Regions from separate parts of the Ruminococcus sp. AF17-22AC genome, predicted to be linked through region 2. Evidence: predicted binding sites of a transcription regulator. Region 2 holds the regulator's gene; the other holds the start of a gene.

Region 1 (15,381 bases), on a different contig from region 2:
TTAAACAATTATTCGTCTACGCTGTAGTTTGGAGCTTCTTTTGTGATATGAATATCATGTGGGTGAGATTCTTTCAGGGAAGCTGCGGAGATTTTTACAAATTTGCCGGTTGTCTTCAGTGTTTCGATATCTTCTGCTCCACAGTAACCCATACCGGAACGAAGACCTCCCATAAGCTGGAATACAGTATCCTCCAGATGTCCTTTGTAAGCCACACGGCCTTCTACACCTTCTGGAACAAGTTTCTTCGCATTCTCCTGGAAATAACGGTCTTTACTGCCGTTTTCCATAGCTGCGATAGATCCCATACCGCGGTATACTTTGTATTTACGTCCCTGATAAAGTTCGAATGTTCCCGGGCTCTCATCGCATCCTGCAAAGATGCTTCCCATCATGCAGACATTTGCTCCGGCAGCAATTGCTTTTGTGATATCTCCGGAATATTTGATACCGCCATCTGCGATGACCGGAATACCGTAGCGGTTTGCCACTTCATAACAATCCATAACTGCTGTGATCTGTGGAACACCAATACCTGCAACTACACGTGTGGTACAGATAGAACCAGGTCCGATACCAACCTTAACCGCATCTACGCCAGCATCAATCAGTGCCTTTGTAGCTGCACCGGTTGCAACATTACCTGCAATTACCTGAAGATCCGGATATGCATCCTTGATCTGGCGTACGGCACGGAGAATGTTTTCGGAATGACCATGCGCAGAATCTACTACGATTACGTCAACATTTGCTTTTACTAGAGCATCTACACGTGCAAGCACGTTGGATGTAATACCAACAGCTGCACCGCAGAGCAGACGTCCCTGCTCATCTTTTGCTGCAAGAGGATATTTGATCTGTTTTTCGATATCTTTAATCGTAATCAGACCTTTTAAATTAAAATCGTCATCTACAATGGGTAATTTTTCTTTACGGGATTTGGCAAGGATTTTCTTTGCCTCTTCAAGTGTGATTCCTTCTTTGGCTGTAATCAGTCCCTCAGAAGTCATGCATTCTCCGATTTTCTTTGTGAAATCAGTTTCGAATTTCAGATCTCGGTTGGTAATAATACCTACCAGTTTCTTGCCTTCTGTGATCGGCACACCTGAAATACGGAATTTTGCCATCAGATTGTTGGCATCTTCAAGTGTATGATCTGCGGATAAAAAGAATGGATCAGTAATAACACCGTTCTCAGAACGTTTTACCTTATCTACTTCCTCAGCCTGTGCTTCAATGGACATATTTTTATGAATGATACCGATACCGCCCTGTCTGGCCATTGCAATTGCCATTCTATGCTCAGTAACTGTGTCCATTCCTGCACTCATCATAGGAATGTTCAGCTTGATTTTTTTCGTTAAGTGTGTTGTAACATCTACCTGATTCGGAATTACTTTTGAATATGCCGGAACTAACAGGACGTCATCAAATGTAATGCCTTCACCGATAATTGTACCCATTGCATTTCCTCCCTTGTATTATGTTGTTTTGATTTTGATTCAAAGTGTAACAAAAAAGAACTGAGGTGTCAATCCAAAAAAACTTTGCTCGGAGCTGAATTTTTGATAGCTTTTGCCATCTCATCATCCGGCTCAATGATGATCCGGCTGTTCTCCCCACCGGCTTTCATGATGATTGCAAAGCGTTTGTGTTCCGGATTTCCCGAAGAATAATCCAGTGTTTTCATGCGGCTGTTTCCGTTGTAATAATCCATTTTGTGGGAATTCAGCGGAGCGATCAGATCTGCTTCTGACAGATTCACAGACATCACTTTTTTACGTTTGGACTTTGCCATAACCATGTCAATGTCAAATTCCCCGTTTACAAAAAGATACTCATACTCCAGATCCGTCCGCGGAATCACAAAATAACATGCAACTCCCAGCGCAATTGCCAGAACCAGAAGCAATGGACTGATAAACAGCCCGGCTCCTGCCGCAAGAATGGTCAGCACGATCAACCCGTACTTAACTATTGTATCCTTTGCTGTCGATTCTTTCTTCACCAGAAATTCTGAATAAAGGTCACTCATATCATCTTCTCCTTAAAGGTATTTTAAATAATTTTATCACAAAAAGGGATCAGCGTCTATGACGCCAATCCCTTAATTTTTGTACTTTATTTACATCATGCCGCCCATTCCCGGAGCACCTGCCGGCATAGCCGGAGTATCTTCTTTGATTGTGGCAACTACAGACTCTGTAGTCAGGAGTGTAGAAGCAACACTTGTTGCGTTCTGAAGAGCACTTCTTGTAACCTTAACCGGGTCAAGGATACCAGCACCTACCATATCTACATATTTCTCATTCAGAGCATCGAAACCAATGCCCGGTTCGGATTCTCTTACTTTGTTGATGATAACGGAGCCTTCCAGTCCTGCGTTTGCAGAAATGTGGAATAACGGAGCTTCCAGAGCTTTGAGAATGATGTTCGCACCAGTCTTCTCATCACCTTCCAGAGTTGTGGCAAGCTCAGCAACTTTTTTAGATGCATGGATGTATGCAGATCCGCCACCTGCGATGATTCCTTCTTCTACTGCTGCTCTTGTAGCTGCAAGAGCATCTTCCAGACGAAGTTTTGCTTCTTTCATCTCAGTTTCAGTTGCAGCCCCAACACGGATAACAGCTACGCCACCTGCCAGTTTTGCAAGTCTTTCCTGTAATTTTTCTTTATCAAATTCAGATTTTGTTTCTTCGATCTGTTTACGGATCTGAGCAACACGATCTTCGATTGCTTTCTTGTCACCAAGTCCATCAACGATAACTGTGTTTTCTTTTGCAACTTTAACGGATTTTGCACGTCCAAGCTGAGCCATTGTAGCTTCTTTGAGTTCCAGACCCAGTTCTTCGGAAATTACCTGACCGCCTGTCAGGATTGCGATATCCTGAAGCATTTCTTTTCTTCTGTCACCATATCCCGGAGCCTTAACAGCTACTACCTGGAATGTTCCTCTTAATTTGTTTACAATCAGAGTTGTAAGTGCTTCACCTTCTACATCTTCAGCGATGATGAGAAGTTTTGCACCGGCCTGAACAACCTGCTCCAGTAACGGAAGAATTTCCTGAATGTTACTGATCTTTTTGTCAGTGATCAGGATGTATGGATCTTCAAGGTTTGCTTCCATTTTTTCCATATCTGTGGACATATATGCGGAAATATATCCACGGTCAAACTGCATACCTTCTACAAGATCAAGCTCTGTATGCATGGTCTTGGATTCTTCTACTGTGATAACACCGTCGTTGGACACTTTTTCCATTGCATCTGCAACTAACTGTCCGACTTCTTCATCACTTGCAGAGATAGAAGCAACGTTTGCAATCTGAGCTTTTCCACTGATTTTCTGGCTCATCTCTTTGATTGCATCTACAGCAGTATCTGTTGCTTTTTTCATTCCTTTTCTCAGGATGATCGGATTTGCACCTGCTGCCAGGTTCTTCATTCCTTCATGAACCATTGCCTGCGCAAGTACAGTAGCTGTAGTAGTACCATCACCTGCTACGTCATTTGTTTTGGATGCAACTTCTTTGATAAGCTGTGCACCCATATTTTCGAATCCGTCTTCCAGTTCGATTTCTTTTGCGATTGTAACACCATCGTTTGTGATAAGCGGAGCACCAAACTGTTTGTCAAGTACTACGTTTCTTCCTTTTGGTCCGATTGTTACTCTTACTGTATCTGCAAGTTTGTTTACACCAGCTTCAAGTGCAGCTCTTGCTTCTGCGCCGAATTTAATTTCTTTTGCCATGATGACTGTCCTCCTGAATATTATTCATAACTGTTCAGTACCCTCTCAGTTACGAGTCAAAATGCATTCCAATTCACCTTCGGTGATAGCATTTTGCCTTGTATGTCTCGGGCTTTTGGCCAAAACATGCCAAATCACCTCGCGGGATACTACCTACTGAATGCTTACTACTATTCTACAATTGCCAGAATGTCGCTCTGTTTTACGATAATGTATTCTTCACCGTCAAGTTTTACTTCTGTTCCTGCATATTTGGAATAGATAACTTTGTTTCCTACAGCAACTTCCATCTTCACTTCTTTGCCTTCAACTACTCCACCAGGTCCTACAGCGATAACTTCTGCCTGCTGTGGTTTTTCCTGTGCCTGTCCCGGAAGTACGATACCGGATTTTGTTGTTTCTTCTGCTTCTAACTGTTTTAATACAACTCTGTCACCTAAAGGTACTAATTTCATGATCTATGTCCTCCTTTATTGTTGCCTTTTTATTACTAGCACTCATTTCGCTTGAGTGCTAATCACTGTCCCTATATTATTGAAATTCGTGATTTTGTGCAACTCTTTTTACAGTCATAAATCAATAGGTTTTTATTTATATTCTTTTATTTTCTCTTATTTTCTCTTGTTTTCTCACTTTCTTATTTTAAGCAAAGAAAAACCTCTCCCAAAATGGGAAAGGCTTTTGCTTTTTGTACGACTATATTCATTTATGAAGATTTTTTATTCCTCTGTGCCTTAATCTCTTCCAGTTCATCAAAGATCACTTCATTCAATACTTTAATGTACGTACCCTTCATTCCGGAGGAACGAGATTCGATAACTCCGGCACTTTCAAACTTCCGAAGTGCATTGACAATAACTGATCTCGTAATACCCACACGGTCTGCAATCTTGCTTGCAACCAGAATACCTTCCTCACCATCAAGCTCATCAAAAATATGAATAATTGCCTCCAGCTCGGAGAATGACAGCGTATTAAATGCGGATTTAACGACCTGCTGCTTACGATCCTCTTCTGCATTTTCTTCATGGACTGCACGCATCATTTCCAGACCGACAACGGTCGTGCCATATTCACTGACAATGATATCCTCTATATCATATGGTCTGTCATTTCTGTACATAAATACAGTTCCCAGACGTTCTCCCGCGATATCGATTGGATTGATGATACCATAGCAGCTGCTGTTTACATGTTCAAAGCCAAGTGTCTGAAGATTTACATTTTCTTTTGTAGATAATACGCCCAGAAAACGTTCATTCAACAGGGAATCAATATGTCCGCCTACGTTGTCCTCGATCAGTTCAGTGATTTCTTCGACACCCGGACACAGACTGATTCCAAGCACTTTACCCTTTTTGCTGAGCACCAGAATGTTAGAGCTTAAAGTTTCCATCAGAACCTGACAGATATCATTAAACACAACTTTACTGGAACTGCTGTTGTGCAAAAGTTTATTAATTTTTCTGGTTTTATCCAACAACTGAACGCTCATTACGGCCTCCTTCTCATGTTTTCTCGATGTTTCTGTCTTTATGTTTTAATTTTACACGTTTTATAGCGAAAACACAAGATATTTTTATATTTTTTTCGATTTTGTCCGCATTTTCAGAAAATTTGTATATTTAGTCTTCTTTAGACTTTTGCTCCACATAACCGCAAGTTGTCTCACTGCAGACAATCTTATTTCCTTTTTCGACCATATAGCTTCCACACTTCGGACATTTCTTTGCCGATGGCTTCTGCCATGACATGAAATCGCATTCCGGATTGTCAATGCAACCGTAATATTTACGTCCCTTCTGAGTCTTTTTCAACACGACATCCTTACCGCACTTCGGACATGCCACACCAATCTTTTCATAATATGGCTTGGTGTTTCTGCACTCCGGAAATCCCGGGCACGCAAGAAATCTTCCATGAGGTCCATATTTGATGACCATGTTACGTCCACAGACATCGCATACCTCATCACTGACTTCATCCTGAATCTCAACCTTTTCCAGTTCCTTTTCTGCCGCGTCAACATCTCGCTTCAGATCCGGATAGAAGTTACGCACAACTGTCTTCCACTGAACCGTGCCTTCTTCCACGCAGTCAAGCAGTCCTTCCATCATCGCAGTAAAACGAACATCTACAATACTCGGGAAAGCCTGTTTCATAATATTATTGACAACTTCTCCGAGTTCTGTCACGTAGAGATTTTTCTGTTCTTTAGACACATAACGACGGCTGATGATCGTTGTGATCGTCGGCGCATACGTACTCGGACGTCCGATTCCCTGCTCTTCCAGCGCTTTTACCAGAGATGCTTCCGTATAATGTGCCGGCGGCTGTGTGAAATGCTGTTCCGGCTTTAATTCTGTCAGTTCCAGTTTCATGCCTTTTTCGAGGCTCTGGCTTAATACATTGCCTTTCTGATTATCTTCTTCCTGCACATACACAGACATAAAACCATCAAATACAATCTTTGAAGCCGCAACTGTAAAGGTATATTCTCCTGCTCCGATTTTTACAGATGTTGTCTCATATTTCGCTGCTGACATGCGGCTGGCAGTAAAACGTTTCCAGATAAGCTGATACAGGCGGAACTGATCTCTGGACAAAGACTCTTTGATCATTGCCGGAAGTCTGGTAATATCGGTTGGTCGGATTGCCTCATGCGCATCCTGAATCTTCTGTTCCTTCTTGACAGTCTTACCTGTAGTGGAAACATAGTCGTCTCCATACTGCGCTTCAATATACTCTCTTGCTGCCTGATCTGCTTCCTGTGAGATTCGCGTGGAATCGGTACGCAGATAACTGATCAGACCAACAGTACCACTGCCCTTGATGTCCACACCTTCATACAACTGCTGTGCCAGACGCATAGTTTTCTGAGTGGAAAAGTTTAACGTCTTGGCAGCCTCCTGCTGCAGAGTACTGGTCGTAAACGGAAGCGGTGCATTCTTGGTACGCTCACCCTTTTTAACTTCTGTGATCTCATACTCCGCATTTTCCAGTGCTTTCAGTATTTTATCCATCTCTGCTCTGTTATGGACCGGAAGCTTCTTATCCGTACCGTAGAATTTAGCCTGCAGAGGTTTCTTCTCTCCCTTTATCTTGAACTCGCCGTCAAGACTCCAGTATTCTTCCGGAATAAATGAATTAATCTCCTCTTCTCTGTCACAGATAATACGCAGTGCAACCGACTGTACACGGCCTGCACTTAATCCTCTTTTGACCTTTACCCACAGAAGCGGGCTGATCGTATAACCTACCATTCGGTCAAGCATTCTTCTCGCCTGCTGTGCATCCACAAGATTCAGATCCAGATCGCGTGGCTGCTTGATTGAAGCTTTTACTGCAGTCTTTGTAATCTCATTGAAGGAGATTCGGCGCATTTTAGACGGATCTTCTTTCAGTGCCTGCATCAGATGCCAGGAAATTGCTTCTCCCTCACGGTCAGGGTCAGTTGCGAGATAAATCTTATCTGCTTTTTTGGCAGCCTTTCTGAGATTTGCCAGAAGTTCGCCTTTTCCTCTGATCGTGATGTATTTCGGTTCAAAATCATTCTCTACATCAATACCGAACTGGCTTTTGGGAAAATCCCGCACATGTCCGTTGGATGCCTGTACATCATAGTTACTTCCCAGAAATTTCTTTATAGTTTTTACTTTCGCAGGTGACTCTACTATCACCAGATATTTCGCCATGCTATCTCTCCTACTTATCCATTATTCATAAAAACTTCCGGGAAAATCATCGTCACCCATTGTTATGTTGTCTTTACGTAGTAGTGTCTGCCGACTTCAAGTGCCAGTCCTGACAATGTCAGTTCCAGCAAAAGACTGCCGATTTTTTCCGGCGGAAGTCCTGTTTTCTGAATCAAAAAATCCATAGATTTTGGTCGTAAATCGAGACAACTATACACCAATTTCAAATCGGTTGCAAGCCCTAAGTCATTTTTTGTCTTTATTTTAACAGGATTTTCATACTCTATTCCCATCTCACGGAGCAGGATTTCCGGTGTGTAAGCAATTCCTGCACCATCATAGATCAGTTTATGACATCCCATACTTCTCTCCTCATTGACCGGTCCCGGTACAGCAAAAACTGCCTTGCCCTGATCCAGGGCCCACTGTGCCGTTATCAGGGAACCACTCTTTTCACATGCCTCTACGATCAGAACAAGATCTGCCAGTCCACTGATAATCCGGTTTCTTGCCGGAAAAAAATAATTTCGTGCTTTTGTCCCCGGTGTCTGCTCGCTGATGATTCCTCCACCTGTACGCAGGATACGTTGATACAGCCCTCTGTTGCCTGACGGATAGCAGATATCAGGTCCGTTTCCAAGAACAGCCCAGGTTCCTCCTCTTCCTTCCAGAGCCCCTTTATGTGCCTCCGTGTCGATTCCGTAAGCCATCCCACTAATGACCTGTACTCCCGCCTCACTTAAGTATCTCGCATACCGAAATGCCTGTATACGCCCGTAAGGAGTTGCCGCCCGCGCACCGACAATCGCTGCTGTCGGTTTTTCCGGATCCGGAAAGTTACCTCTGATATATAACTTCTCCGGCATTCCAGTATACTGACGCAATTTTTCCGGATATTCTTTATCCTTCGCCCCTACTTCCCTGATTGGCATTTTTTGAGTTTCTTCCATATAAATATCTCCTCTATACATTATCTCTTTTACCTGATTTTTATTCTGAATGTTTTTAATCATTTTTCAGTTCCAGTATTTTTTGTCAAAGGAACGATACGATAAAGCTTCCCCTAAATGTTCTTTATTGATATTCTCCGAAGCCTCCATATCTGCAATCGTACGTGCCACCTTCAAAATCCTGTGATACGCTCTCACACTGAACGGCATATGCTGAAATGCCATCTTAAGAAGCCTGCCTGCCGAATCATCCAGATGGCAGAATTTTTCGACCTGCTTTCCGCTCATTTCTCCGTTAAACTGAATCTTCTCATCCTTAAAGCGTTCTTTCTGTATCTGCTGTGCTGCTTCTACCCGCATACGTATCTGTTTCGTGTTTTCGCCAATCTTTCCATTGCTCATCCCATCGAAATCTACCGGTGAAACATCTGCACAGAGATCCAGTCTGTCCAGAAGCGGCTGGCTGAGTTTCCCTAGATATTGCCCTACCTGTGCCGGTGTACATCTGCATCGGTTCATATCCGGATAATATCCACAGGGACATGGGTTCATTGCTGCACACAACATAAAATGTGCCGGAAAATCATACGTTCCATAAACACGCGAAATATGGATCACCTTATCTTCCAGTGGCTGACGCAGGATTTCCAGGCTTCTTCTGGAAAACTCCGGCATCTCATCAAGGAACAGTACCCCTCTGTGTGCCAACGTGATTTCTCCCGGACGTGGATTCCTTCCGCCGCCTGCCAGTGCCTGTGCAGAACAGGTATGGTGCGGACTTCGGAAAGGACGTATCCGGATCAGTGGGTCTTCTGCCGGCAGTAATCCGGCAATACTGTAAATTTTCGTCAGTTCCAGTCCTTCTTCTACTGTAAGCTCCGGCATGATTCCCGGAATTCGCCTGGCGATCATCGTCTTACCGGCTCCCGGCGGACCGATCATCAGAAGATTATGAAATCCACTGACAGCAATCTCGACTGCTCTTTTCAGACTTTCCTGTCCATGGATCTCACAAAAATCCACTGCATTTTCCTGTTTCTCTTTTCTTTTGGTCTCCACTGCCTTTTTATAAGAATCCGGTGCACCAACATAGCGGAGCATCTCCTGCAGATTAGATACACCGATCACTTTCATATCAGGGATCAGATGTGCTTCCCTCAGATTATCATACGGAACTACACAGAAACGACACTTTTCTTCCCTTGCCCGAATGATCATCGGCAGGATTCCAGATACCGCATGGATTTCTCCATTCAATCCGATTTCTCCCGCCATCATTACATTTCCCAACTGTGCTGCTGAAAGCACGCCGGCAGCCGCAAGTACAGCCGCTGCCAGTGGAAGATCAAAACCTGCGCCCTCCTTCCTGATATCCGCCGGTGCCAGATTAACGGTGATCCTCTTGGGTGGAAGCGCGATTCCGTTATTCTTAAGGGCTGTACGTACCCGATCCTGTGCTTCTTTTACCTGAGTCGACGGCAGACCGACCATAGTGAAGGAAGGAAGTCCGTCACTTACATCTGCTTCAACCTTTATGAGATGAACTTCCATTCCTGAAATGGCTGCTGAAAAAACACTTGCAAACATAAATCTCCTTTCTGTCTGTAAATGCTCCCGATTTGCATTTTCTTCTCAATGAACCTCATATAAATCTGTATTTTGTTATATCACTCATGGGATTTTAAAGATTTTAGCCCTCCATAAATAAGAGCGGCAAAAAAGATAGATAGAATTTGTATATAAGCCCTCTGTATTTCATTTCATTATAGTCCATTTTGCTCCCAAACGCAATAGCACATTTCGGTCTGTTTTATAATTGCAAAAAAACAGGAGGTGAGCTTATGAAGTTTCAACGTATTCAGGATCTTCGTGTAGATTCTGACCTTTCTCAGCGACAGCTTGGTGAAATTCTGCATATCAGTCAGCGTTCCTATTCTCATTATGAAACAGGCTCACGTGGCATTCCGATTGAAATGCTCATCCGCCTTGCTGACTATTATGACACAACGATTGATTATCTTGTAGGTCGTACCGACAACAAAGCACCTGTAAAATAGTCATTTCTGTTTCATCAACGAAAAAAAGAGGAAGCCATCCCGATTGGATTGCTTCCTCTTTTTCATTATAAAATCAAAATTTCTCAGTTTCCTTCACTTGCTTTTTGATCTTCCCACTGCTGGATTTTATTAATATTTGCGATTTCATACTCATTAAAAACAGAACCCTGTTCTGCATCAAAAGTCTCCGGATCTATCGTTCCCTGATACCAGGATTTGCTGTTAAAATAGTCCGCAATATAATCCGTCACGAACTGTCTTCCATGACGCGCATAAATCTCATTTTTTGCAAGCTCCAACTGATCTGAGGTATAGTTGGAAATTTCTTCATCTGTAAGATAACGGCTGCTACTCTCCGGGAAGAAATATTCCCCACTCTCCGCGGTGACCTGTGGCTGCTCTTCTGAAGGTGTCGGTGTAGCCGTCGGTTCCGGCGGGTTGATCACGACCTGATTTCTGCTCATGATACAGCTTACATTCGGATACACGGAAGATACCGGCTCTGCTGTAGTCACTCTCAGATAAAGCTGCCCATTATCAAATGTCAGATTACCTGACGCTGAGTTTCCCGCTGAATCACCGAAGGAAAACGCCGCTGCATTGCCGGCAACTTCTGCAGTTATATCCGCAGATACTGCCTGTGTCTGTCCTGCATCCGTCTGATAAAAACTAAATGATACGGTATCCTGACTGATATTGTAAATATTGATTGTTACAAGGCCATCTGTACTGTACCAGTAATCCCAGAAATTATCCGGATTAAACGTAACTCTCTGCTCCGGAACCGGAGTAGGTGTAGCCGTTGGTCTCGGCGTCGGACTTGGAGACGGTATCGCTGTAGGCTCTGCCGTTGGTGTCAGTTTTGCCGCATTTTCAATTGCTTCCTTTTTTTGCTTCGCTTCTCTCGCACTTCTCTGAAAGCTTGCCAGAAGAAGTGCCGCTGCCGCAAACATAATAAAGATCGATATCAGGATAATCAGCAGCATTTTCAGCCTGTTTTTTCTTCTCATTGGTACCACCTCTGTTTCAGTCTTACCTGTTGTGTTTCTTATTTCTGTCTATTTCTTTTCTTTTATGTATCCCTTACGATATGCATCCAAAAGCTGCATAAGTTCTTCAATACGCTCCCGCAGTGCCTTTCCGGTATCAGTGTCACCCACCAGGCGTCTCTTTGACGTATAATGTACGGACACTCTGTTTGATACGATGTCGCTTTCTTTTGAAACGGCATCTTCCTTGGATGTAAACGGTTCATGTGCACTTAAGATCAGCCCGTAAGAGTTGTAAATCAGAGTATAACCTGCAATTCCGGTCACCTTCTGATATGCCTTGCAGAAGCCGCCGTCAATAACGATCACCTTGCCATTGCATTTTACCGGGCTTTCTCCCTCTCCCTGATGTACCGGTACGTGACCATTGATAATATGTCCGTGCTCCGGAGAAAGGTCGAATTCCTGAAGCAGCGTATCCACTACTTTTTCATCTTCAAGCAGATGATAGTATGCACCTTTCGTCTCTTTGTGTGTTTCTTTATCTGCTATAAAATATCTCTCAAATGTGGTCATCTTATCCTTGCCAAATAATGGTGACGACGGACTTGCCCAGATAAACCAGAGAATATCCATCCCTTTTCGCTGTTCCATACTGTCCACTGCAAAAAATGCTCTTCTTACATAAGTCTCAAGTATGTCATACAGTTCACGCCCTTTGTATTTCTTTCCGTAAATCTGGATTTCTTTCAGGCTTCCATCCTCGTTCAACGGAATACATCCATGGAAAAGCAGATTTCCATTATATATCTTGTACAGGCCGCCTTTATCCAGAAGCAGGCGCATATGTTTCTGAAGTTTTTCGCAGTTGCGGAAAGCTGTTTCCATACGTTCTATCACATCACGCTCTCCTGCTGTCAGCTCATATGGATGTTTCCAGTCAATCGTCGGGAATTCTGTATCCAGCATCGGATATTCCTTTCCGTCCGGAAGCGTCACAGTTCCCTTCACCGGATCGATCCTGTGAAGCAGACAACGGTCTTCCATATGGAATTCCCTGTGTCTTCGGATAAGCTGTCCCTCCAGCTTGAACTGAATGATAGAAATCGCTTTGTGCATCTTCTGGCCGAGTTCTTTTTCCAGTGCATTATAATTAGAAGTACCTTTCATCTCAAAAGCACTGCACGGATCATCTTTGTAAACTTCCATGGAAAAGGTTGCAAGCGGCAGCATATTGATTCCATAACCGTCCTCAAGAATGTCAAGATTGCCATAACGAATGCTGTTGCGAAGTACCGTCGCAATGCATGCCCGCTGTCCCACAGCTGCTCCCATCCATACAACATCATGATTTCCCCACTGGATATCAAGGGAGTGATATTTCATCAGACGGTCCATAATAAAATGCGGTCCCGGTCCACGGTCAAAAATATCCCCGAGAATATGAAGATGATCCACAACAAGACGCTGGATCAATTCTGCAAGTGCAATGATAAAATTCTCTGCACGTCCGATCTGAATGATCGTATTTACAATTGAATCATAATACGCTTCTTTATCAAGAACCTCCGCCTTTTCCGTGATCAGTTCCTCGATCACATAAGCATAATCCGGCGGCAGGGCTTTACGTACCTTGGATCGTGTATATTTCGATGCCGTCGTCTTGCAGACTTCGATCAGTCGGTACAATGTAATCTTGTACCAGTTTTCCATATCATCTTCTGTTTTTTTGACCAGCTGTATTTTTTCTTTTGGATAGTAGATCAAAGTTGCCAGCGCTTTCTTATCGCTGTTGCTCAGGGTATGCCCAAATACATCATCTATTTTCTTTCGGACTGCACCGGAGCCATTTCGGAGCACGTGTGAAAACGCTTCGTATTCGCCATGCAGATCCGACATAAAATGCTCCGTGCCTTTCGGAAGATTTAAAATCGATTGAAGATTGATGATCTCCGTAGAAGCCTTCCCGATCGTCGGGTACAGTTCCGCAAGTCTCTGTAAATATCTCAATTCCTCTTTTTTCATGTTCTTCTCCTTTTTGCCATGTTAACATATACCACATTCCAATCAGTAATACAAACTTACTACATGACTTTTATATATGTAGGATCATGCAATTACCCCGTCGAACAGTGAAAACTGGTTCGACTGCGGAATATCTCCAAACAATCCCATATCATCCATAAGGTCGATGACTGTTTTGCTGACTTTTGTCCTGTCACGGAAGTCATCCTTTGACAGGAATTTTCCCTGCTTTGCCGCATCTACCACGGCCTCGGCAGCCTTATCTCCCATACCTTCAATACAGTTCAGTGCCGGCATCAGTTTCCCATCTATGATCTGAAAACGGTTTGCCTTTGCGCGGTAAAGGTCGATCGGCATAAACTCCAGACCACGCGCATACATTTCCTGTACGATTCGCATATCTTTGATAGTATCCTGTTCTTTCTTTGATGCTGCATCACCCTTTTTACGCAATTCTGCCAGATAAAAGTCCAGACGCTCACGACCCATACACATTGTCTCATAAGAAAATGCCGTTGCCCGGATACTGAAAAATGCCGCATAATATGCCAGCGGTTTAAACACCTTGAACCAGGCAATACGCCATGCCATCATAACGTATGCCGCAGCATGTGCCTTCGGGAACATGTACTTAATTTTTTTACAGGACCAAATATACCATTCCGGTACATTATGTTCTCTCATAGTTGCTTCCCACTCATCACGAAGTCCCTTTCCTTTACGGACGGCCTCCATGATAGTGAACGCAAGACTGCTCTCTACGCCCATACTGATGAGGTAGATCATGATGTCATCTCGTGTACAGATTGCGGTGGAAATCGTTGCTTTTCCCTCTTCGATCAAGGTCTGTGCATTGCCAAGCCATACGTCCGTACCATGAGACAGACCGGCAATACGTACAAGGTCAGAAAAATACTTTGGCTTTGTATCAATCAGCATCTGCATCGCAAAATCCGTACCAAACTCCGGCACACCAAGGCAGCCAAGCTTACAGCCGCCGATATTTTCCGGTTTTATTCCCAATGCCTCCGTACCTGCAAACAAAGACATAACTTCTTTGCTGTCCAGAGGAACATCTCTGGCACTTAAGCCGGTAAGATCCTCCAGCATACGGATCATTGTCGGATCATCGTGTCCGAGAATATCAAGTTTCAGAAGGTTTCCGTCAATGGAATGATAATCAAAATGTGTCGTGATGATATCACTGTTTTCGTCATTTGCCGGATGCTGCACCGGTGTAAATTTCTCAATCTCCTCACCAACAGGAAGAACAATGATACCGCCCGGATGCTGTCCGGTCGTTCTTCGGATACCGGTACATCCCTGTACGATACGGTTGATCTCACAGTAACGTTTGTGCTGTCCACGTTCTTCGTAGTAGTTTTTCACATAACCAAACGCTGTTTTTTCCGCAAGTGTACCGATGGTTCCTGCCTTGAATGTCTGACCCTTTCCAAAAATAACCTCTGTATAACGATGGGCATTTGCCTGATATTCACCGGAGAAGTTCAGGTCAATATCAGGCTCTTTATCACCTTTGAAACCAAGGAATGTTTCAAAAGGAATATCGAAGCCTTCTTTGTTCATCTTTGTTCCGCACTTCGGGCAGATACGGTCCGGCATATCACAACCTGCCATACCACCAAATTTTTTCACCTCCGGTGAATCAAAATCACTGTATTTGCAATTCGGACAAAGATAATGTGGCGGCAGCGGATTTACTTCCGTAATACCGGACATCGTTGCTGCAAGCGAAGATCCTACAGATCCTCGGGAACCTACCAGATATCCATCCTCATTGGATTTCCACACCAGTTTCTGCGCAATGATATACATAACCGCATAACCGTTGGAAATAATAGAGTGAAGTTCTTTATTCAGTCGGTCTTCTACAATCTGCGGAAGTACTTCTCC
Region 2 (15,381 bases):
ATGGTAATGACTGTTTACGGAAGTCAGGAAGGTATGGGACATCTGGGGATGGCGCTTTGTGATGAAGGCGATGTGGTACTGCTTCCGGATCCATGTTATCCGGTATTTGCCGCAGGGAGCCTGATGGCAGGCGCGAAGCCGTACTATTATCCATTGGTGGCTGAGCATGAGTTTCTTCCATATGTAAAGGATATCCCGGAAGAGGTGGCAAAGAAAGCCAGATACATGGTTGTTTCCCTGCCGTCCAATCCGGTTGGAAGCATTGCAACACCGGGGCTGTACGAAGAAATTGTAGAGTTTGCGCGTAAGTATGATATTCTTATCATTCATGATAACGCATACAGTGATATTATCTTTGACGGAGCGCATGGCGGAAGCTTCCTTTCTACAGAAGGAGCGCGGGAAGTTGGTGTAGAATTCTTCAGCCTTTCAAAATCCTTTAATGTAACCGGCGCGAGAATCAGTTTTCTGGTAGGTCGTCCGGATGTGATTGCAGCACTTCGTAAATTAAGAAGTCAGATTGATTTTGGTATGTTTCTTCCGATTCAGAAAGCAGCGATTGCGGCACTGAACGGTCCGCTGGAAAGTGTACAGGAGCAGTGCGATATGTATCAGGAAAGACGTGATGCACTTTGCAATGGTCTTCGTGAAATCGGCTGGGATCTTCCGAATGGAAAGGGAACCATGTTTGTCTGGGCGAGAATCCCTGGTGGACGTACTGATAGTATGGCATTCTGTATGGAACTGATGGAAAAAGCTGGTGTTATCGTAACTCCTGGTGCAAGTTTCGGACCACATGGAGAAGGATATGTGCGTTTTGCGCTTGTACTGCCGCCGGATAAGATCCGCGAGGTGGTAGAGGCAATCCGCAGAAGCGGAATCTGAGAAAGCAGCACATATCTGCAGAAAGATTTATTTACAATAAATTAAGAACAGAATCTTACATAATCGCAGTACATCTGACACAAAGTAACAAAGTGGAAAAGCAGATTTTCCCGATTTGTGTCTGTACTGTGATTTTTTTTGATTTTTAAAAAAATTAATAATTATCTGTTGACAAACAATAATGACAGTGCTATCTTAACAGTATAGATGTTAGCACTCCTCATTATTGAGTGCTAACAAATGAAACGGAAAGGAACTGAGAGCATGGATGAACAATTGACGGATCGTAAGAAACGGATCCTGAAAGCGATTATCAAGACATACATGGCGACAGGCGAGCCGGTTGGTTCGAGGACGATCTCGAAGGATGCAGATCTGAATGTCAGCTCAGCAACGATCCGAAATGAGATGTCTGATTTGACAGATATGGGCTACATCGTACAGCCACATACGTCGGCAGGAAGAATTCCTTCTGACAAGGGCTATCGTCTTTATGTGGATGAGCTTATGAAGGAAAAGGAAGACGAGATCGAAGAGATCCGTAATCTGATGATTGAGAAGACAGACAAGATGGAAAAGGTGCTTAAGAATGTAGCACGAGTTCTTGCTTCTAATACAAATTACGCGACGATGGTTTCGGTTCCCCAGTACAGCGGAAATAAACTGAAATTCATTCAGTTATCCCGTGTTAATGAAATGCAGCTTGTAGCAGTGGTTGTATGCGAGGGAAACGTCATCCGCAACCAGATCATTGATCTGGATGAAGAGATGGATGATGAGACACTCCTGAAGCTGAATCTGCTTCTTAATACCAATCTGAATGGACTGCCGATTCAGGATATCAATCTTGGCATGATCGCCAGACTGAAAGAACAGGCAGGCATCCACAGCGGACTGGTTGCAAGAGTGCTGGACGCAGTTGCAGCTACGATTCATGTTGATGAAGATGATCTGGAAATCTATACGTCAGGTGCGACGAACTTCTTTAAATATCCGGAACTGTCTGACAAGACTAAGGCAACCGAACTGATTTCTACTTTCGAAGAAAAGCAGCAGCTGGTTGATCTGGTCAAAGAACGGATGGCGGATGATAATACCGGAGTTCAGGTGTACATCGGAGATGAACTTCCGATTTCGACCATGAAAGACTGCAGTGTTGTTACTGCTACTTATGAACTGGGCGAAGGCATGCATGGAACAATCGGTATCGTAGGACCGAAGCGAATGGATTATGAAAATGTAGTAAATAGTCTGAAGACCCTCAAGGTCGAACTCGATGAGGTATTCAAAAAAAATAAAAGTAACCAAGACAGTTAACTGTCAAAATGGAAAGGCGGTAGAAGAAACGTGTCAGAAACAACAAAAACAACTGGTGTGCAGGACGAAGCAGAGAAAGAAGTTCCGGAGACTGAAGAACCTGTAACAGAACCAGTCGAAGAATCGCCGGAGGCAACCGCAGGAGAGAATCCGAAAGGAGAAAAAGAAGCGGAAGCCACAGACGAGAAAGAAGCAAAAGGAAAGACATCTTTCTTTGGCAAAAAGAAAAAAGATAATAAATTGGAACAGCAGATCGAAGATCTGACAGACCGTTTAAAACGAAATATGGCTGAGTTTGATAACTTCCGTAAACGCACGGAAAAAGAAAAATCCAGCATGTATATCATCGGAGCGAAGGATATCATTGAGAAAATCCTTCCGGTGGTAGATAACTTTGAAAGAGGTCTTGCACAGGCAACGGAAGGTGATCCGTTTGCTGAGGGCATGGAAAAAATCTACAAACAGCTCACCACCACACTGGAGAGTCTGGGAGTAGAGCCGATCGAAGCTGTTGATAAAGAATTCAATCCGGATCTTCACAATGCAGTAATGCATGTAGAAGACGAATCCGTTGGAGACAACATTGTTGTGGAAGAACTTCAGAAAGGATACACCTATAAAGGATTTGTAGTCCGCCACAGCATGGTTAAGGTTGCAAACTAATTTTTAAATTTCAGATATTAAACAGGAGGAATATTATCATGGGAAAAATTATTGGTATTGACTTAGGTACAACAAACAGTTGTGTAGCTGTAATGGAAGGTGGACAGCCAACCGTTATCGCAAATACAGAAGGAGCTAGAACTACACCATCTGTAGTCGCTTTCACAAAGACAGGTGAGCGTCTTGTAGGTGAACCTGCAAAACGTCAGGCCGTAACAAATGCAGACAGAACAATCTCTTCCATCAAGAGAGAGATGGGTACAGATTATCGTGTAACAATCGATGAGAAGAAATATTCTCCTCAGGAAATCTCCGCTATGATCCTTCAGAAACTGAAAAAAGATGCAGAAGGATATCTTGGAGAAACTGTTTCAGAAGCAGTTATTACAGTTCCGGCATACTTCAACGATGCTCAGCGTCAGGCAACCAAAGATGCAGGTAAGATCGCTGGTCTTGATGTAAAACGTATCATCAACGAGCCTACAGCAGCAGCTCTTGCATACGGACTTGACAATGAGAAAGAACAGAAGATCATGGTTTACGACTTAGGTGGTGGTACATTCGATGTATCTATTATCGAAATCGGTGATGGTGTTATCGAAGTTCTTTCCACAGCAGGTAACAACCGTCTTGGTGGTGATGACTTTGACCAGAAAGTTACAGACTGGATGATCGAAGAATTCAAGAAAGCAGAAGGCGTAGACTTAAGCAATGATAAGATGGCTCTTCAGAGACTGAAAGAAGCAGCAGAGAAAGCTAAAAAAGAACTTTCTTCCGCAACAACAACAAACATCAACCTTCCGTTCATCACTGCAACAGCAGAAGGACCGAAGCATTTCGATATGAACCTTACAAGAGCTAAATTTGATGAGCTGACACATGACCTCGTAGAAAAGACAGCAGAGCCGGTTCGCCGTGCACTGTCTGACGCAGGAATCACAGCTTCCGAACTTGGTCAGGTACTTCTGGTCGGTGGATCTACACGTATCCCGGCTGTACAGGACAAAGTAAAACAGCTTACAGGTAAAGAGCCAAGCAAATCCCTGAACCCGGATGAGTGTGTAGCACTTGGTGCTTCTGTACAGGGTGGTAAACTTGCAGGTGATGCAGGTGCCGGTGATATCCTTCTTCTGGATGTTACTCCGCTGTCACTGTCTATCGAGACAATGGGTGGTATCGCAACTCGTCTGATCGAGAGAAATACAACAATCCCGACCAAGAAGAGCCAGATCTTCTCCACAGCAGCAGATAACCAGACAGCTGTAGATATCAATGTAGTACAGGGTGAGCGTCAGTTCGCGAAAGACAACAAATCCCTTGGTCAGTTCCGTCTGGACGGAATTCCGCCGGCACGTCGTGGCGTTCCGCAGATCGAAGTTACATTTGATATTGATGCCAACGGTATTGTAAACGTATCTGCTAAGGATCTTGGTACAGGAAAAGAACAGCACATCACAATCACAGCCGGTTCCAACATGTCTGATTCTGAAATTGACAAAGCAGTCAAAGAAGCTGCTGAATTCGAAGCTCAGGATAAGAAACGTAAAGAGGGAATCGATACAAGAAACAATGCAGATTCCATGGTATTCCAGGTTGAGAATGCACTGAAAGAAGCCGGAGACAAGATTGATGCCAACGACAAAGCAGCAGTTGAGACAGACCTGAATGCACTGAAAGATCTTCTTGCTCAGACAGCAAATGCAGAAATGACAGATGCTCAGATTGCAGATATCAAAGCAGCTCAGGAAAAAATGATGGAAAGTGCTCAGAAACTTTTCGCAAAAATGTATGAGCAGACACAGCAGGCCGGCGGTCAGGCAGGTCCGAACCCGGGAGCAGGCGCAGGTGCAGCTCAGGGCGGAAATGAAGCTGGCTATGGCGATGATGTTGTAGACGCTGATTATAAAGAAGTATAATATATATAAATCATATAAATAAAATCTAAAACCTCAGATGCCATTCATGCTTGCATGGATGGCATTGGGGGATTATAATAATGTTTTGGTGTGGCGGATAGCTGCAAAGAGCAACAATGCAAATATAAAATATAGGAAAGAGAAAAGATGGCTGATAAAAGAGATTACTACGAGGTCCTGGGTGTCAGCAAGACAGCCAGTGATTCAGAATTAAAAAGTGCATATCGAAAATTAGCCAAGAAATATCATCCGGACGTAAATCCGGGAGACAAAGAAGCGGAAGCGAAGTTCAAAGAAGCAACAGAAGCATACAGTGTACTGAGTGATGCAGAAAAGAGAAGACAGTATGACCAGTTTGGGCATGCTGCCTTTGAACAGGGCGGTGGCGGAGCCGGCGGATTCGGCGGCTTTGACTTCAACGGTGCAGACATGGGTGATATTTTCGGTGACATTTTTGGAGATCTGTTTGGAGGCGGCGGAAGACGCCGTACCAACAACGGACCGATGAAGGGTGCCAACTTACGTGCCCGTGTAAATATTACCTTTGAAGAAGCTGTGTTTGGATGTGACAAAGAACTCGAAATCGTTCTGAAAGATGAATGTACGACCTGTCACGGAACCGGTGCAAAACCGGGAACACAGCCAACTACCTGTCCGAAATGTCATGGAGAAGGTCAGATTGTCTATACACAGCAGTCTATGTTTGGTATGGTTCGAAATGTACAGACCTGTCCGGATTGTAACGGAAGCGGTAAGATCATTAAAGAAAAATGTACTTCCTGTCGTGGAACAGGTTACACATCTTCAAGAAAGAAGATACAGGTTTCCATTCCGGCAGGTATTGACAATGGACAGAGCATCCGTATCCGTGACAAAGGTGAGCCGGGAACGAACGGTGGCCCAAGAGGTGACCTGCTTGTAGAAGTAAATGTTGCGAATCATCCGATCTTCCAGAGACAGGACATGAACATCTTTTCAACAGCACCGCTGACCTATGCACAGGCTGCATTGGGTGGTGAGATTCACATCAACACTGTGGACGGAGATGTTGTATACGAAGTGAAGCCGGGAACCCAGACAGATACCCGTATCCGTCTGAAAGGCAAGGGCGTTCCTTCTCTCAGAAACAAAAACATCCGTGGTGACCATTATGTAACACTAGTCGTTCAGGTTCCGACTAAACTGAATGAAGAAGCGAAAGAAGCTCTTCGTAAGTTTGATGAGGCCTGTGGTAACAAGCCTGGTTCTGAGGCAAAAGGCGGATCTGAGAAATCAGAAAAGAAGAAAAAGAGTTTTATGGATAAACTCAAAGAGACTTTTGAGGACTAAATTCGCTAAAACAAAAGAAACTTTTCAGGAAAAGAGGGAAACCTCTTTTCTTTTTTTGCACTATCATGTATTATAAAAAATAAGGCAAAATTGCAGACACAGTTTGCAGATATCGTAAAGTGGTCGCACAGAACAAGACAGGAGATTACAATATATGAAATGGAACCGTTTTACCATTAAGACAAAAACAGAAGCAGAAGACATGATCATTTGCACACTTGCAGAAATCGGTGTGGAAGGTGTGGAGATTCAGGATCACCAGCCACTGACCGAGGAAGATAAAGCACAGATGTTTGTTGACATCATGCCGGAAGGACCGGCGGATGACGGCATTGCTTATCTGAATTTTTATCTTGAAGAAGATGCAGATAAAGAAAACATTCTTCGTGATGTCAGAAATGCACTGGAAGAACTTCGTACCTTTATGGATATCGGTGAGGCGACGATTGAAGAATCCCAGACTGAGGACAAAGACTGGATCAACAACTGGAAAGAGTTTTTCCATCAGTTCTATGTGGACGATATTCTGATCGTTCCATCCTGGGAAGAGGTAAAAGAAGAAGACAAGGACAAGATGATTCTTCATATCGATCCGGGGACTGCATTCGGAACCGGTATGCATGAGACAACACAGCTTGTTATCCGTCAGTTAAAGAAATACGTAAAACCGGGCATCGAACTTCTCGATGTCGGAACCGGAAGCGGAATCTTAGGAATTACAGCACTCAAACTAGGCGCCGGTCATGTGGTAGGAACTGACCTGGATCCATGTGCTGTTCCGGCAGTACAGGATAATAAAGAAGCCAATGAAATCGTAGATGAAACATTCGATATGATGATCGGAAACATCATCGATGACAAAGAAGTGCAGGATCAGGTGGGCTATGAGAAATATGACATCGTAGCTGCAAATATTCTTGCGGATGTGCTAGTACCGCTGACACCAGTGATTGTTCATCAGATGAAAAAAGGCGCTTATTACATCACCTCCGGTATTCTTGATGTCAAAGAAGAAGTAGTCAGAGAAGCTGTTGCAAAAGCAGGTCTGACACTTGTGGAAGTGACCAGACAGGGTGAATGGGTCTGCGTGACCGCAAGAAAGGACTGAGACGATGCAGAGGTTTTTTGTAGAGCCACATCAGATTGATGAGGGAGCACATCAGATTCATATCCTCGGAAGTGATGTCAATCATATTTCAAATGTCCTGCGCATGAAACAGGGCGAGGAACTCTGGATCAGCGACGGAGGTAAAAAGGAATACCGATGTACCATCGAGGAATTCAGCCCGGACGAAGTCCTTCTTCACATTATTTATGCACAGGAACCGGATTATGAGCTTCAGAGCCGTATCTATCTGTTTCAGGGACTTCCGAAGGCAGATAAAATGGAACTGATCATACAGAAGGCAGTTGAGCTCGGTGCATACGAAGTGATTCCGGTAGAGACAAAGCGTTGTGTCGTGAAACTGGACGGCAAAAAAGCAGCAAAAAAGGTTGAGCGCTGGAAACAAATCGCAGAAAGTGCTGCAAAGCAGTCAAAACGTATGCTGATCCCGAATGTACATGAAGTACTGACATTTAAAGAAGCGTTAAAATATGCAGAATCCATGGATGTCCGCCTGATTCCGTATGAACTTGCAAAAGGAATGCAGGAGACAAAGGAGATTCTTGCCGATATCCAGCCGGGACAGTCTATCGGAATTTTTATCGGACCGGAAGGCGGATTTGAAGAAAAAGAAGTAGAAACAGCAATCAGCGAAGGTGCGAAACCGATTACTCTGGGTAAACGTATCCTTCGTACAGAGACAGCCGGACTTGCCATTTTGTCAGTCCTGATGTTTCAGCTTGAGCAATAGATAAAAGAGGAGTGTTATGGAAGTTTATTTTGATAATTCTGCAACGACCAGATGCTATGATTCTGTAAAAGATATCGTAGTGAAGACGATGACAGAGGATTTCGGAAATCCGTCTGCCATGCATTTAAAAGGCGTAGATGCAGAAAAATACGTAAAAGAATCAGCAAAGACGATTGCAGGTATTCTGAAAGTGCAGGAAAAAGAGATTCTGTTCACCTCAGGTGGTACAGAATCTGATAACCTTGCACTGATCGGTGGTGCACTGGCAAACAAGAGAAACGGAAATCACATTATTATTACATCGGTAGAACATGCAGCAGTCAGCCAGCCGGCATCTTTTTTGCAGGAACAGGGATTTGAAATCACCTATCTTCCGGTAGATCACGAAGGCAAAATAAAGATGAGTGCGCTGGAAGCAGTTCTGCGCCCGGATACGATTATGGTTTCTACCATGCTTGTAAATAACGAAGTCGGTGCCGTGATGCCGGTAGAAGAAATTGCGAAGATGGTTCACGAAAAAAGCCCGAAGGCTCTTTATCATGTAGATGCCATCCAGGGATTTGGTAAATACCGCATTTACCCGAAAAAGATGGGCATCGATCTTCTTGCAGTCAGCGGACACAAGATCCACGGACCAAAGGGTATCGGATTTTTGTATATCAATGAAAAAGTAAAGATCATTCCGCAGATCCTTGGTGGCGGACAGCAGAGCGGAATGCGCTCCGGTACAGACAATGTGCCTGGAATCGCAGGACTCGGTGTGGCAGCTGCGCAGATTTATGAAAATCTCGACGAAAATGTAGAGCATATGTACCAGCTGAAAGAGCATATTGCAGAGGGCTTATCTGAGATTGAGGATATCCGTATCAATGGTATGCCGCTTCGCGAAGGTGCGCCACAGATTTTGAGCATCAGCGTTATGGGTGTGCGCAGCGAAGTCCTGCTTCATGCACTTGAAGATAAAGGAATCTACATTTCTGCCGGAAGTGCATGCTCCAGTCACAAGAGAAAACCGAGCGCGACGCTTTCTGCAATGGGAATGTCGAAAGACCAGATAGAAAGTACAGTACGTTTAAGTTTCTGTGAAGAAAACACGATGGAAGAAGCTGATTATTTCTTACAGACTATGAAAGAGCTTGTTCCGATGCTCCGCAGATACTCAAGAAAATAAACAACCAGTGTCGGAAAACACTGACAGAAAATTCAGGAGGAAATACCAGATATGATATTTCATGCATTTTTGATAAAATATGCAGAGATCGCCATCAAGGGCAAAAACAGATATCTGTTTGAGGATGCACTTGTAAAACAGATGAAACTGGCTCTCGAGCCGGTAGAAGGCGAATTTACCGTAACGAAAGAACAGGGCCGTGTATATGTGTTCTGTCCGGAAAAATATGATTTTGACGAGGCTGTAGAAGCATTACAACGAGTGTTTGGTATCGTTGGTATCAGCCCGGTTGTCATTTATGAAGATCAGGGCTTTGATCAGATGGCAGAGGATGTCGTTGCCTACATGAAAGCAAGATATCCGGAATACAAAGGTTCCTTCAAGGTATACACAAGAAGAGCAAAAAAATCTTACCCGATTACCTCTATGGAAGTCAGCGCAGCAATAGGTGAAAAAATCCTCGATGCGTTCCCGGAGGCATCTGTTGATGTACACAATCCGGAAATGACACTTTCCGTAGAAATCCGTGACAAGATTTATGTATATTCCGAGACTATTCCGGGACCGGGAGGGATGCCGATCGGAACAAACGGAAAAGCCATGCTTCTCCTTTCTGGTGGTATTGACAGTCCAGTAGCAGGTTATATGATCGCAAAACGTGGAGTCAAGATCGAGGCAGTGTATTTCCATGCCCCGCCGTACACAAGCGAACGTGCAAAACAGAAAGTTGTAGACCTTGCAAAACTGGTTGCACGCTACAGTGGTCCGATCCGTCTGCACGTTGTAAACTTTACGGATATTCAGCTTTATATCTATGATCAGTGCCCACATGAAGAGCTTACAATCATCATGCGTCGTTATATGATGCGTATTGCAGAGCATTTTGCACGTAAAGATAAGTGTCTCGGACTGATTACAGGAGAGAGTATCGGACAGGTTGCAAGCCAGACATTACAGAGTCTTGCAGCAACAGATGAAGTGTGTGAACTCCCGGTATATCGTCCGGTCATTGGATTTGACAAAGAAGAAATCGTTCAGATTTCCAGAAAGATCAATACATTTGAGACTTCAATCCAGCCATTTGAAGACTGCTGTACGATTTTCGTGGCAAAACATCCGGTAACAAAACCGAATCTCAAGGTGATTCACAGATCAGAAGAGAAATTAAACGAGAAGATTGACCAGCTTGTAGAAGAAGCGCTGGCATCTACAGAAGTAATCGAAATTCAGTAAACAGTAAGAAAAAAACAGCTTCTCATGCATATGCACAGAAGCTGTTTTAAAACTGTCTTACATTCATGATCTCCTTAAGGAGATTATACAGATCACTCAATTACATACGGCTGTACGATTGTCAGAATAGTATCAAGAGTGCTGCCTTCAGCATGGATATTCAGATTGATCGGTTTGGATAAGTCTAAACTGAAGATGCCCATGATGGATTTTGCATCGATCACATATCTTCCGGATACTAAGTCAAAGTCACAGTCAAATTTACTGATCTCGTTAACAAATGCTTTCACTTTATCGATAGAATTCAGCGAGATTTTTAATGTTTTCATTTTGAGAACCTCCCTATTTAGTGTTGTTATGTGATTAATCTTACCCGTACGCCTCTGAAAAGTCAAGGGAAAATCAGATGAAATTATGGTAAAATATTCGTCTGTATATACAAAAAATGCAACTATTCAGCAGGTAACTGTGAAGGTACTGAACAGTTATAAAAACAATAAAATCGGAATACAAAGTGAAAATATCAGAAAATATATATGAGGTTAAAAATATGAAAAAAAAGGTTGCCCTTCATAATCTGGGCTGTAAAGTAAATGCATACGAAGTAGAAGCAATGCAGCAGCTTCTGGAAAAAGCAGGATATGAGATCGTACCTTTTACGGAAGGAGCGGACATATATCTGATCAATACCTGTACGGTTACGAATATTGCAGACCGTAAATCCCGACAGATGCTGCATAAGGCAAAAAAAATGAACCCGGATGCGATCGTGGTAGCTGCCGGATGTTATGCACAGGCAGACACAGAAAAATTAAAAGAAGATAATGCGGTTGACCTGATTCTCGGAAATAATCAGAAGACACAGATTGTAGAAGTGCTGGAAGAATATGAAAAAGAACATTCCAAACAGGTACAGGTGATCGAGATCAACCACACAAAAGAGTACGAGGAGCTTTCTATCGAACAGACAGCGGAACATGTTCGCGCGTACATCAAAGTACAGGACGGATGCAACCAGTTCTGTACTTACTGCATTATTCCGTTTGCGAGGGGACGTGTGCGAAGCAGAAAAATTGCGGATGTATTAAGAGAAGTTGAGACACTTGCGTCCAAAGGTTATAAAGAAGTCGTACTTACCGGCATCCACTTAAGTTCCTACGGCGTAGATTTTCCGAAAGAAGAAAGAGAGAGCCTTCTTTCTCTGATTCAGGCGGTAAGTAAAGTAGCGGGAATTCAGAGAATCCGTCTTGGTTCTCTTGAACCGAGGATTATTACCGAAGAATTTCTGAAAGGAATCGTTGCGACAGGAAAGGTCTGCCCGCATTTCCATCTGTCTCTTCAGAGTGGATGCAATAAAACACTGAAAAATATGAACCGCCGTTACAGCGCACAGGAATATGCGGAAAAGTGTGATCTGATCCGCAGATATTATCCGGCACCAGCCCTTACGACGGATGTAATTGTAGGATTTCCGATGGAAACAGAGGAAGATTTTGAAGAATCTTATGAATTCGTAAAAAACATTCATTTTTATGAGACACACATTTTCAAATATTCCAGAAGACATGGGACAAAAGCGGCAGCCATGGACGGCCAGCTCACAGAGGCGGTAAAAGCACAGCGAAGTGAAAAATTCCTGGCATTGCATGATATCCGTGCAAAGGAATACGAAGAGGCGATGATCGGAAAGACAATCGAACTTCTTCTTGAAGAGGAAATCGAAGAAGATGGAAAGAACTGGTATGTAGGCCACAGCCGTGAATATGTACGTGCTGTTATCAAAAAGACGGATGTGCATCAGGTAAATGATCTTGTTGAGGCGAAAGTGACCGGATTTCTGACAGACCATCTTTTACGTGCAGAATAATCTGCAGGATGCCGCACAGATTTTCGATATAAATTTCAACAAAAAAAGGGTTCTTGTATTTTGATAAGAATTATATTAAAATAAAAAGGAAATCTTATTAAGGACGTGAGAAAAATGGCAGAAAACAGTTTAGGAAACACACAATATTTCAGAACAAAACCAGATCAGGATCTTGAAGTTAAAGAAGTACTTGATCTGGTCTACAATGCAATGGATGAGAAAGGATATAATCCGGTAAACCAGATAGTCGGTTATATTATGTCCGGAGATCCGACTTATATTACCAGCCACAAAGGCGCGAGAAGCATGATCATGAAAGTCGAGAGAGATGAGCTGGTAGAAGAATTACTTAATGAATATATTAAGAACAAATCCTGGGAACGCTAGGAATATGCGGATTCTCGGATTAGATTACGGATCAAAAACAGTAGGAGTAGCCGTCAGTGATCCACTTGGTCTGACTGCGCAGAAGGTAGAGACAATATGGCGCAAACAGGAAAACAAGCTGCGGCGTACTCTTGCAAGAATTGAAGAACTCATCGCAGAATATGAAGTAGAGAAAATCGTGTTGGGCTTTCCGAAGAATATGAACAATACGGTTGGTGAGCGCGCGGAAAAAGCTCTTGAATTTGGTGAAATGCTGAAAAAGCGGACAGGGCTTGAAGTTATTATGTGGGATGAGCGACTGACAACAGTAGAGGCAGATCGGACACTGATAGAGGCCGGTGTGCGCAGAGAAAACCGCAAACAGTATCTGGACGGCATTGCGGCAGTATTTATTTTGCAGGGATATTTGGATTCCCTGTCAGTATGACAAAGGTGACAACATGGAAAAAATCAGATTTCAGTCTCCTGATGGAACAGTAGAAGATTTCTACATTGAGGAGCAGACAAGAATCGGAGGGGTGGCGTACCTCCTTGTTTCTGATTCAATGGATGACGAAGCAAATGCCTATATTTTAAAAGACGTATCAGAAGATACAGATTCCGAAGCCTGCTATGAAATGGTTGAAGATGAGAACGAACTGCAGGCAGTATATAAAGTTTTTGAGCAGATGCTTGAGGACGTAGACCTTGAAATGTGATTGCACACGAAGCATTATGGAGGTGCTTGATTGAGTATAGAAAATAATATGAACGAAAATAAAGCGCATACACCACAGAGAGAAAGTATGCCAAGAGACAGCAGATTCAAACCGAGAAGATACAATAACCATGACAGGAAATCTGCTGATAATAACGCAAAAAAACAGAACCCGAAACAGAAAAATTTCAAATATAAACAGCAGCAGAAACCACAGCAGAAAACTGGCAGCAAGCCTGCAGTTAAGAATGTTCAGAAACAGCAGCTTCGCACAGGATTACGTAAGGGCCGCCGCGGCACATCCAAGCTGAAAGTCATTCCGCTTGGCGGACTTGAGCAGATCGGAATGAACATCACAGCATTTGAATACGAAGACAGTATTGTAGTCGTTGACTGCGGGCTTTCCTTCCCGGAAGACGATATGCTTGGTATCGACCTTGTCATTCCGGATGTGACCTATCTGAAGGAAAATATTTCCAAAGTCAAAGGTTTCGTGATCACACATGGTCATGAAGACCATATTGGTGCACTTCCGTACATTTTAAAGGAAGTAAATGTACCGATTTATTCTACGAAACTGACACTTGGACTGATCACCAACAAACTGAAAGAGCATAATCTTGTTCGTTCTACAAAGTTAAAAGAAGTCAAACACGGACAGGTTATCAATCTGGGTGATTTTTCCATCGAATTTATCAAGACAAACCACAGTATTCAGGATGCGTCTGCCCTTGCAATCTATTCACCGGCAGGTATCGTAGTTCATACCGGCGACTTTAAGGTGGATTACACACCGGTATTTGGTGACGCAATCGATCTTCAGCGTTTTGCCGAGATTGGTAAGAAAGGTGTACTTGCACTGATGTGTGACAGTACCAATGCAGAACGTCCGGGATTCACCATGTCCGAACGTACCGTGGGACGCGTCTTTGACAATCTGTTTAACGAACACAAAAACGCACGAATCATTATTGCGACTTTTGCTTCAAACGTTGACCGTGTGCAGCAGATCATTGATACTGCATACCGTTTCGGACGTAAGGTTGCAGTCGAAGGCCGTAGTATGGTCAATATCATTTCTGTTGCATCAGAGCTTGGTTATCTCCGAATTCCGGAAAATACGCTGATTGAGATCGATCAGGTTAAGAACTATCCGGATGAAAAAGTAGTTCTGATCACGACAGGAAGCCAGGGAGAGTCTATGGCAGCACTTTCCAGAATGGCAGCAGACATCCACAAGAAAATTACAATTAAACCAAACGATACGATCATTTTCAGTTCCAACCCGATTCCAGGAAACGAAAAAGCCGTGTCAAAGGTTATCAACGAACTGTCTATGAAAGGGGCAAAAGTTATTTTCCAGGATGTTCATGTATCAGGACATGCATGCCAGGAAGAAATCAAGCTGATCTATTCACTGGTAAGACCGAAATATGCAATTCCGGTTCATGGTGAATACCGCCATCTGACCGCACAGAAACATGTGGTTGAGGATCTCGGTATCCCGAAAGAAAATATCTTTATCCTTGCATCCGGCAACGTTCTTGAAATGGATGAAAACAGTGCTCAGGTAACAGGATCCGTTCAGACAGGAGCAATTCTTGTAGACGGTCTTGGTGTCGGTGATGTCGGAAACATTGTCCTTCGTGACCGTCAGCACCTTGCAGAAGACGGCATTATGATCGTTGTCATGACACTGGAGCGACACAGCAACGTTGTTCTTGCAGGACCGGATATCGTATCCAGAGGTTTCGTATATGTAAGAGAATCTGAGGATCTGATGGAACATGCAAAAGAAGTTGTTGAGAATGCACTTGATTCCTGCCTGGACCGCAACATCACAGACTGGGGCAAGATCAAAAATGTAGTGAAAGATGCACTCAGTGATTTCCTATGGAAGAGAACAAAGAGAAGTCCGATGATCCTGCCGATCATCATGGAAGCATAAGACACGAAGCTTTTACAGACAGAAAGGAGCCGATATGGGAGATACAAAAGACCGGGTAGGCGCAGCAGGAGTCATCGTTGCGGGAGGTTTTTTCAAAATAGCTCTGTATGTA

Evidence for each region. The regulator HrcA, encoded in region 2, represses chaperone genes, less so after heat shock. The targets are predictions, from matches to a motif close to TGTTAGCACTCNNNNNNNNNGAGTGCTAACA.
Region 1: groES (co-chaperone GroES) is a predicted target of HrcA. The motif match lies at 4,240-4,270, and genes of this name have one in related genera.

What each region holds. Positions count from the first base shown of each region.
Region 1 covers NZ_QRXT01000010.1:76,645-92,025, forward strand. Annotated here, with positions in the region: gene guaB (IMP dehydrogenase) at 9-1,463, opposite strand; gene DWW86_RS13300 (DUF6106 family protein) at 1,532-2,035, opposite strand; gene groL (chaperonin GroEL) at 2,126-3,751, opposite strand; gene groES (co-chaperone GroES) at 3,922-4,206, opposite strand; gene codY (GTP-sensing pleiotropic transcriptional regulator CodY) at 4,458-5,246, opposite strand; gene topA (type I DNA topoisomerase) at 5,377-7,446, opposite strand; gene dprA (DNA-processing protein DprA) at 7,509-8,396, opposite strand; gene DWW86_RS13330 (YifB family Mg chelatase-like AAA ATPase) at 8,463-9,983, opposite strand; gene DWW86_RS13335 (helix-turn-helix domain-containing protein) at 10,238-10,453, shown strand; gene DWW86_RS13340 (YARHG domain-containing protein) at 10,537-11,463, opposite strand; gene DWW86_RS13345 (fructose-1,6-bisphosphatase) at 11,512-13,467, opposite strand; gene DWW86_RS13350 (PolC-type DNA polymerase III) at 13,552-15,381, opposite strand, start outside.
Region 2 covers NZ_QRXT01000005.1:66,584-81,964, reverse strand. Annotated here, with positions in the region: gene DWW86_RS09015 (pyridoxal phosphate-dependent aminotransferase) at 1-885, shown strand, start outside; gene hrcA (heat-inducible transcriptional repressor HrcA) at 1,150-2,202, shown strand; gene grpE (nucleotide exchange factor GrpE) at 2,233-2,865, shown strand; gene dnaK (molecular chaperone DnaK) at 2,904-4,781, shown strand; gene dnaJ (molecular chaperone DnaJ) at 4,929-6,110, shown strand; gene prmA (50S ribosomal protein L11 methyltransferase) at 6,265-7,218, shown strand; gene DWW86_RS08985 (16S rRNA (uracil(1498)-N(3))-methyltransferase) at 7,223-7,966, shown strand; gene DWW86_RS08980 (cysteine desulfurase family protein) at 7,983-9,137, shown strand; gene thiI (tRNA uracil 4-sulfurtransferase ThiI) at 9,189-10,370, shown strand; gene DWW86_RS08970 (HPr family phosphocarrier protein) at 10,463-10,699, opposite strand; gene mtaB (tRNA (N(6)-L-threonylcarbamoyladenosine(37)-C(2))-methylthiotransferase MtaB) at 10,921-12,237, shown strand; gene DWW86_RS08960 (IreB family regulatory phosphoprotein) at 12,352-12,624, shown strand; gene ruvX (Holliday junction resolvase RuvX) at 12,629-13,051, shown strand; gene DWW86_RS08950 (DUF1292 domain-containing protein) at 13,065-13,322, shown strand; gene DWW86_RS08945 (ribonuclease J) at 13,410-15,269, shown strand; gene DWW86_RS08940 (MltG/YceG/YrrL family protein) at 15,304-15,381, shown strand, end outside.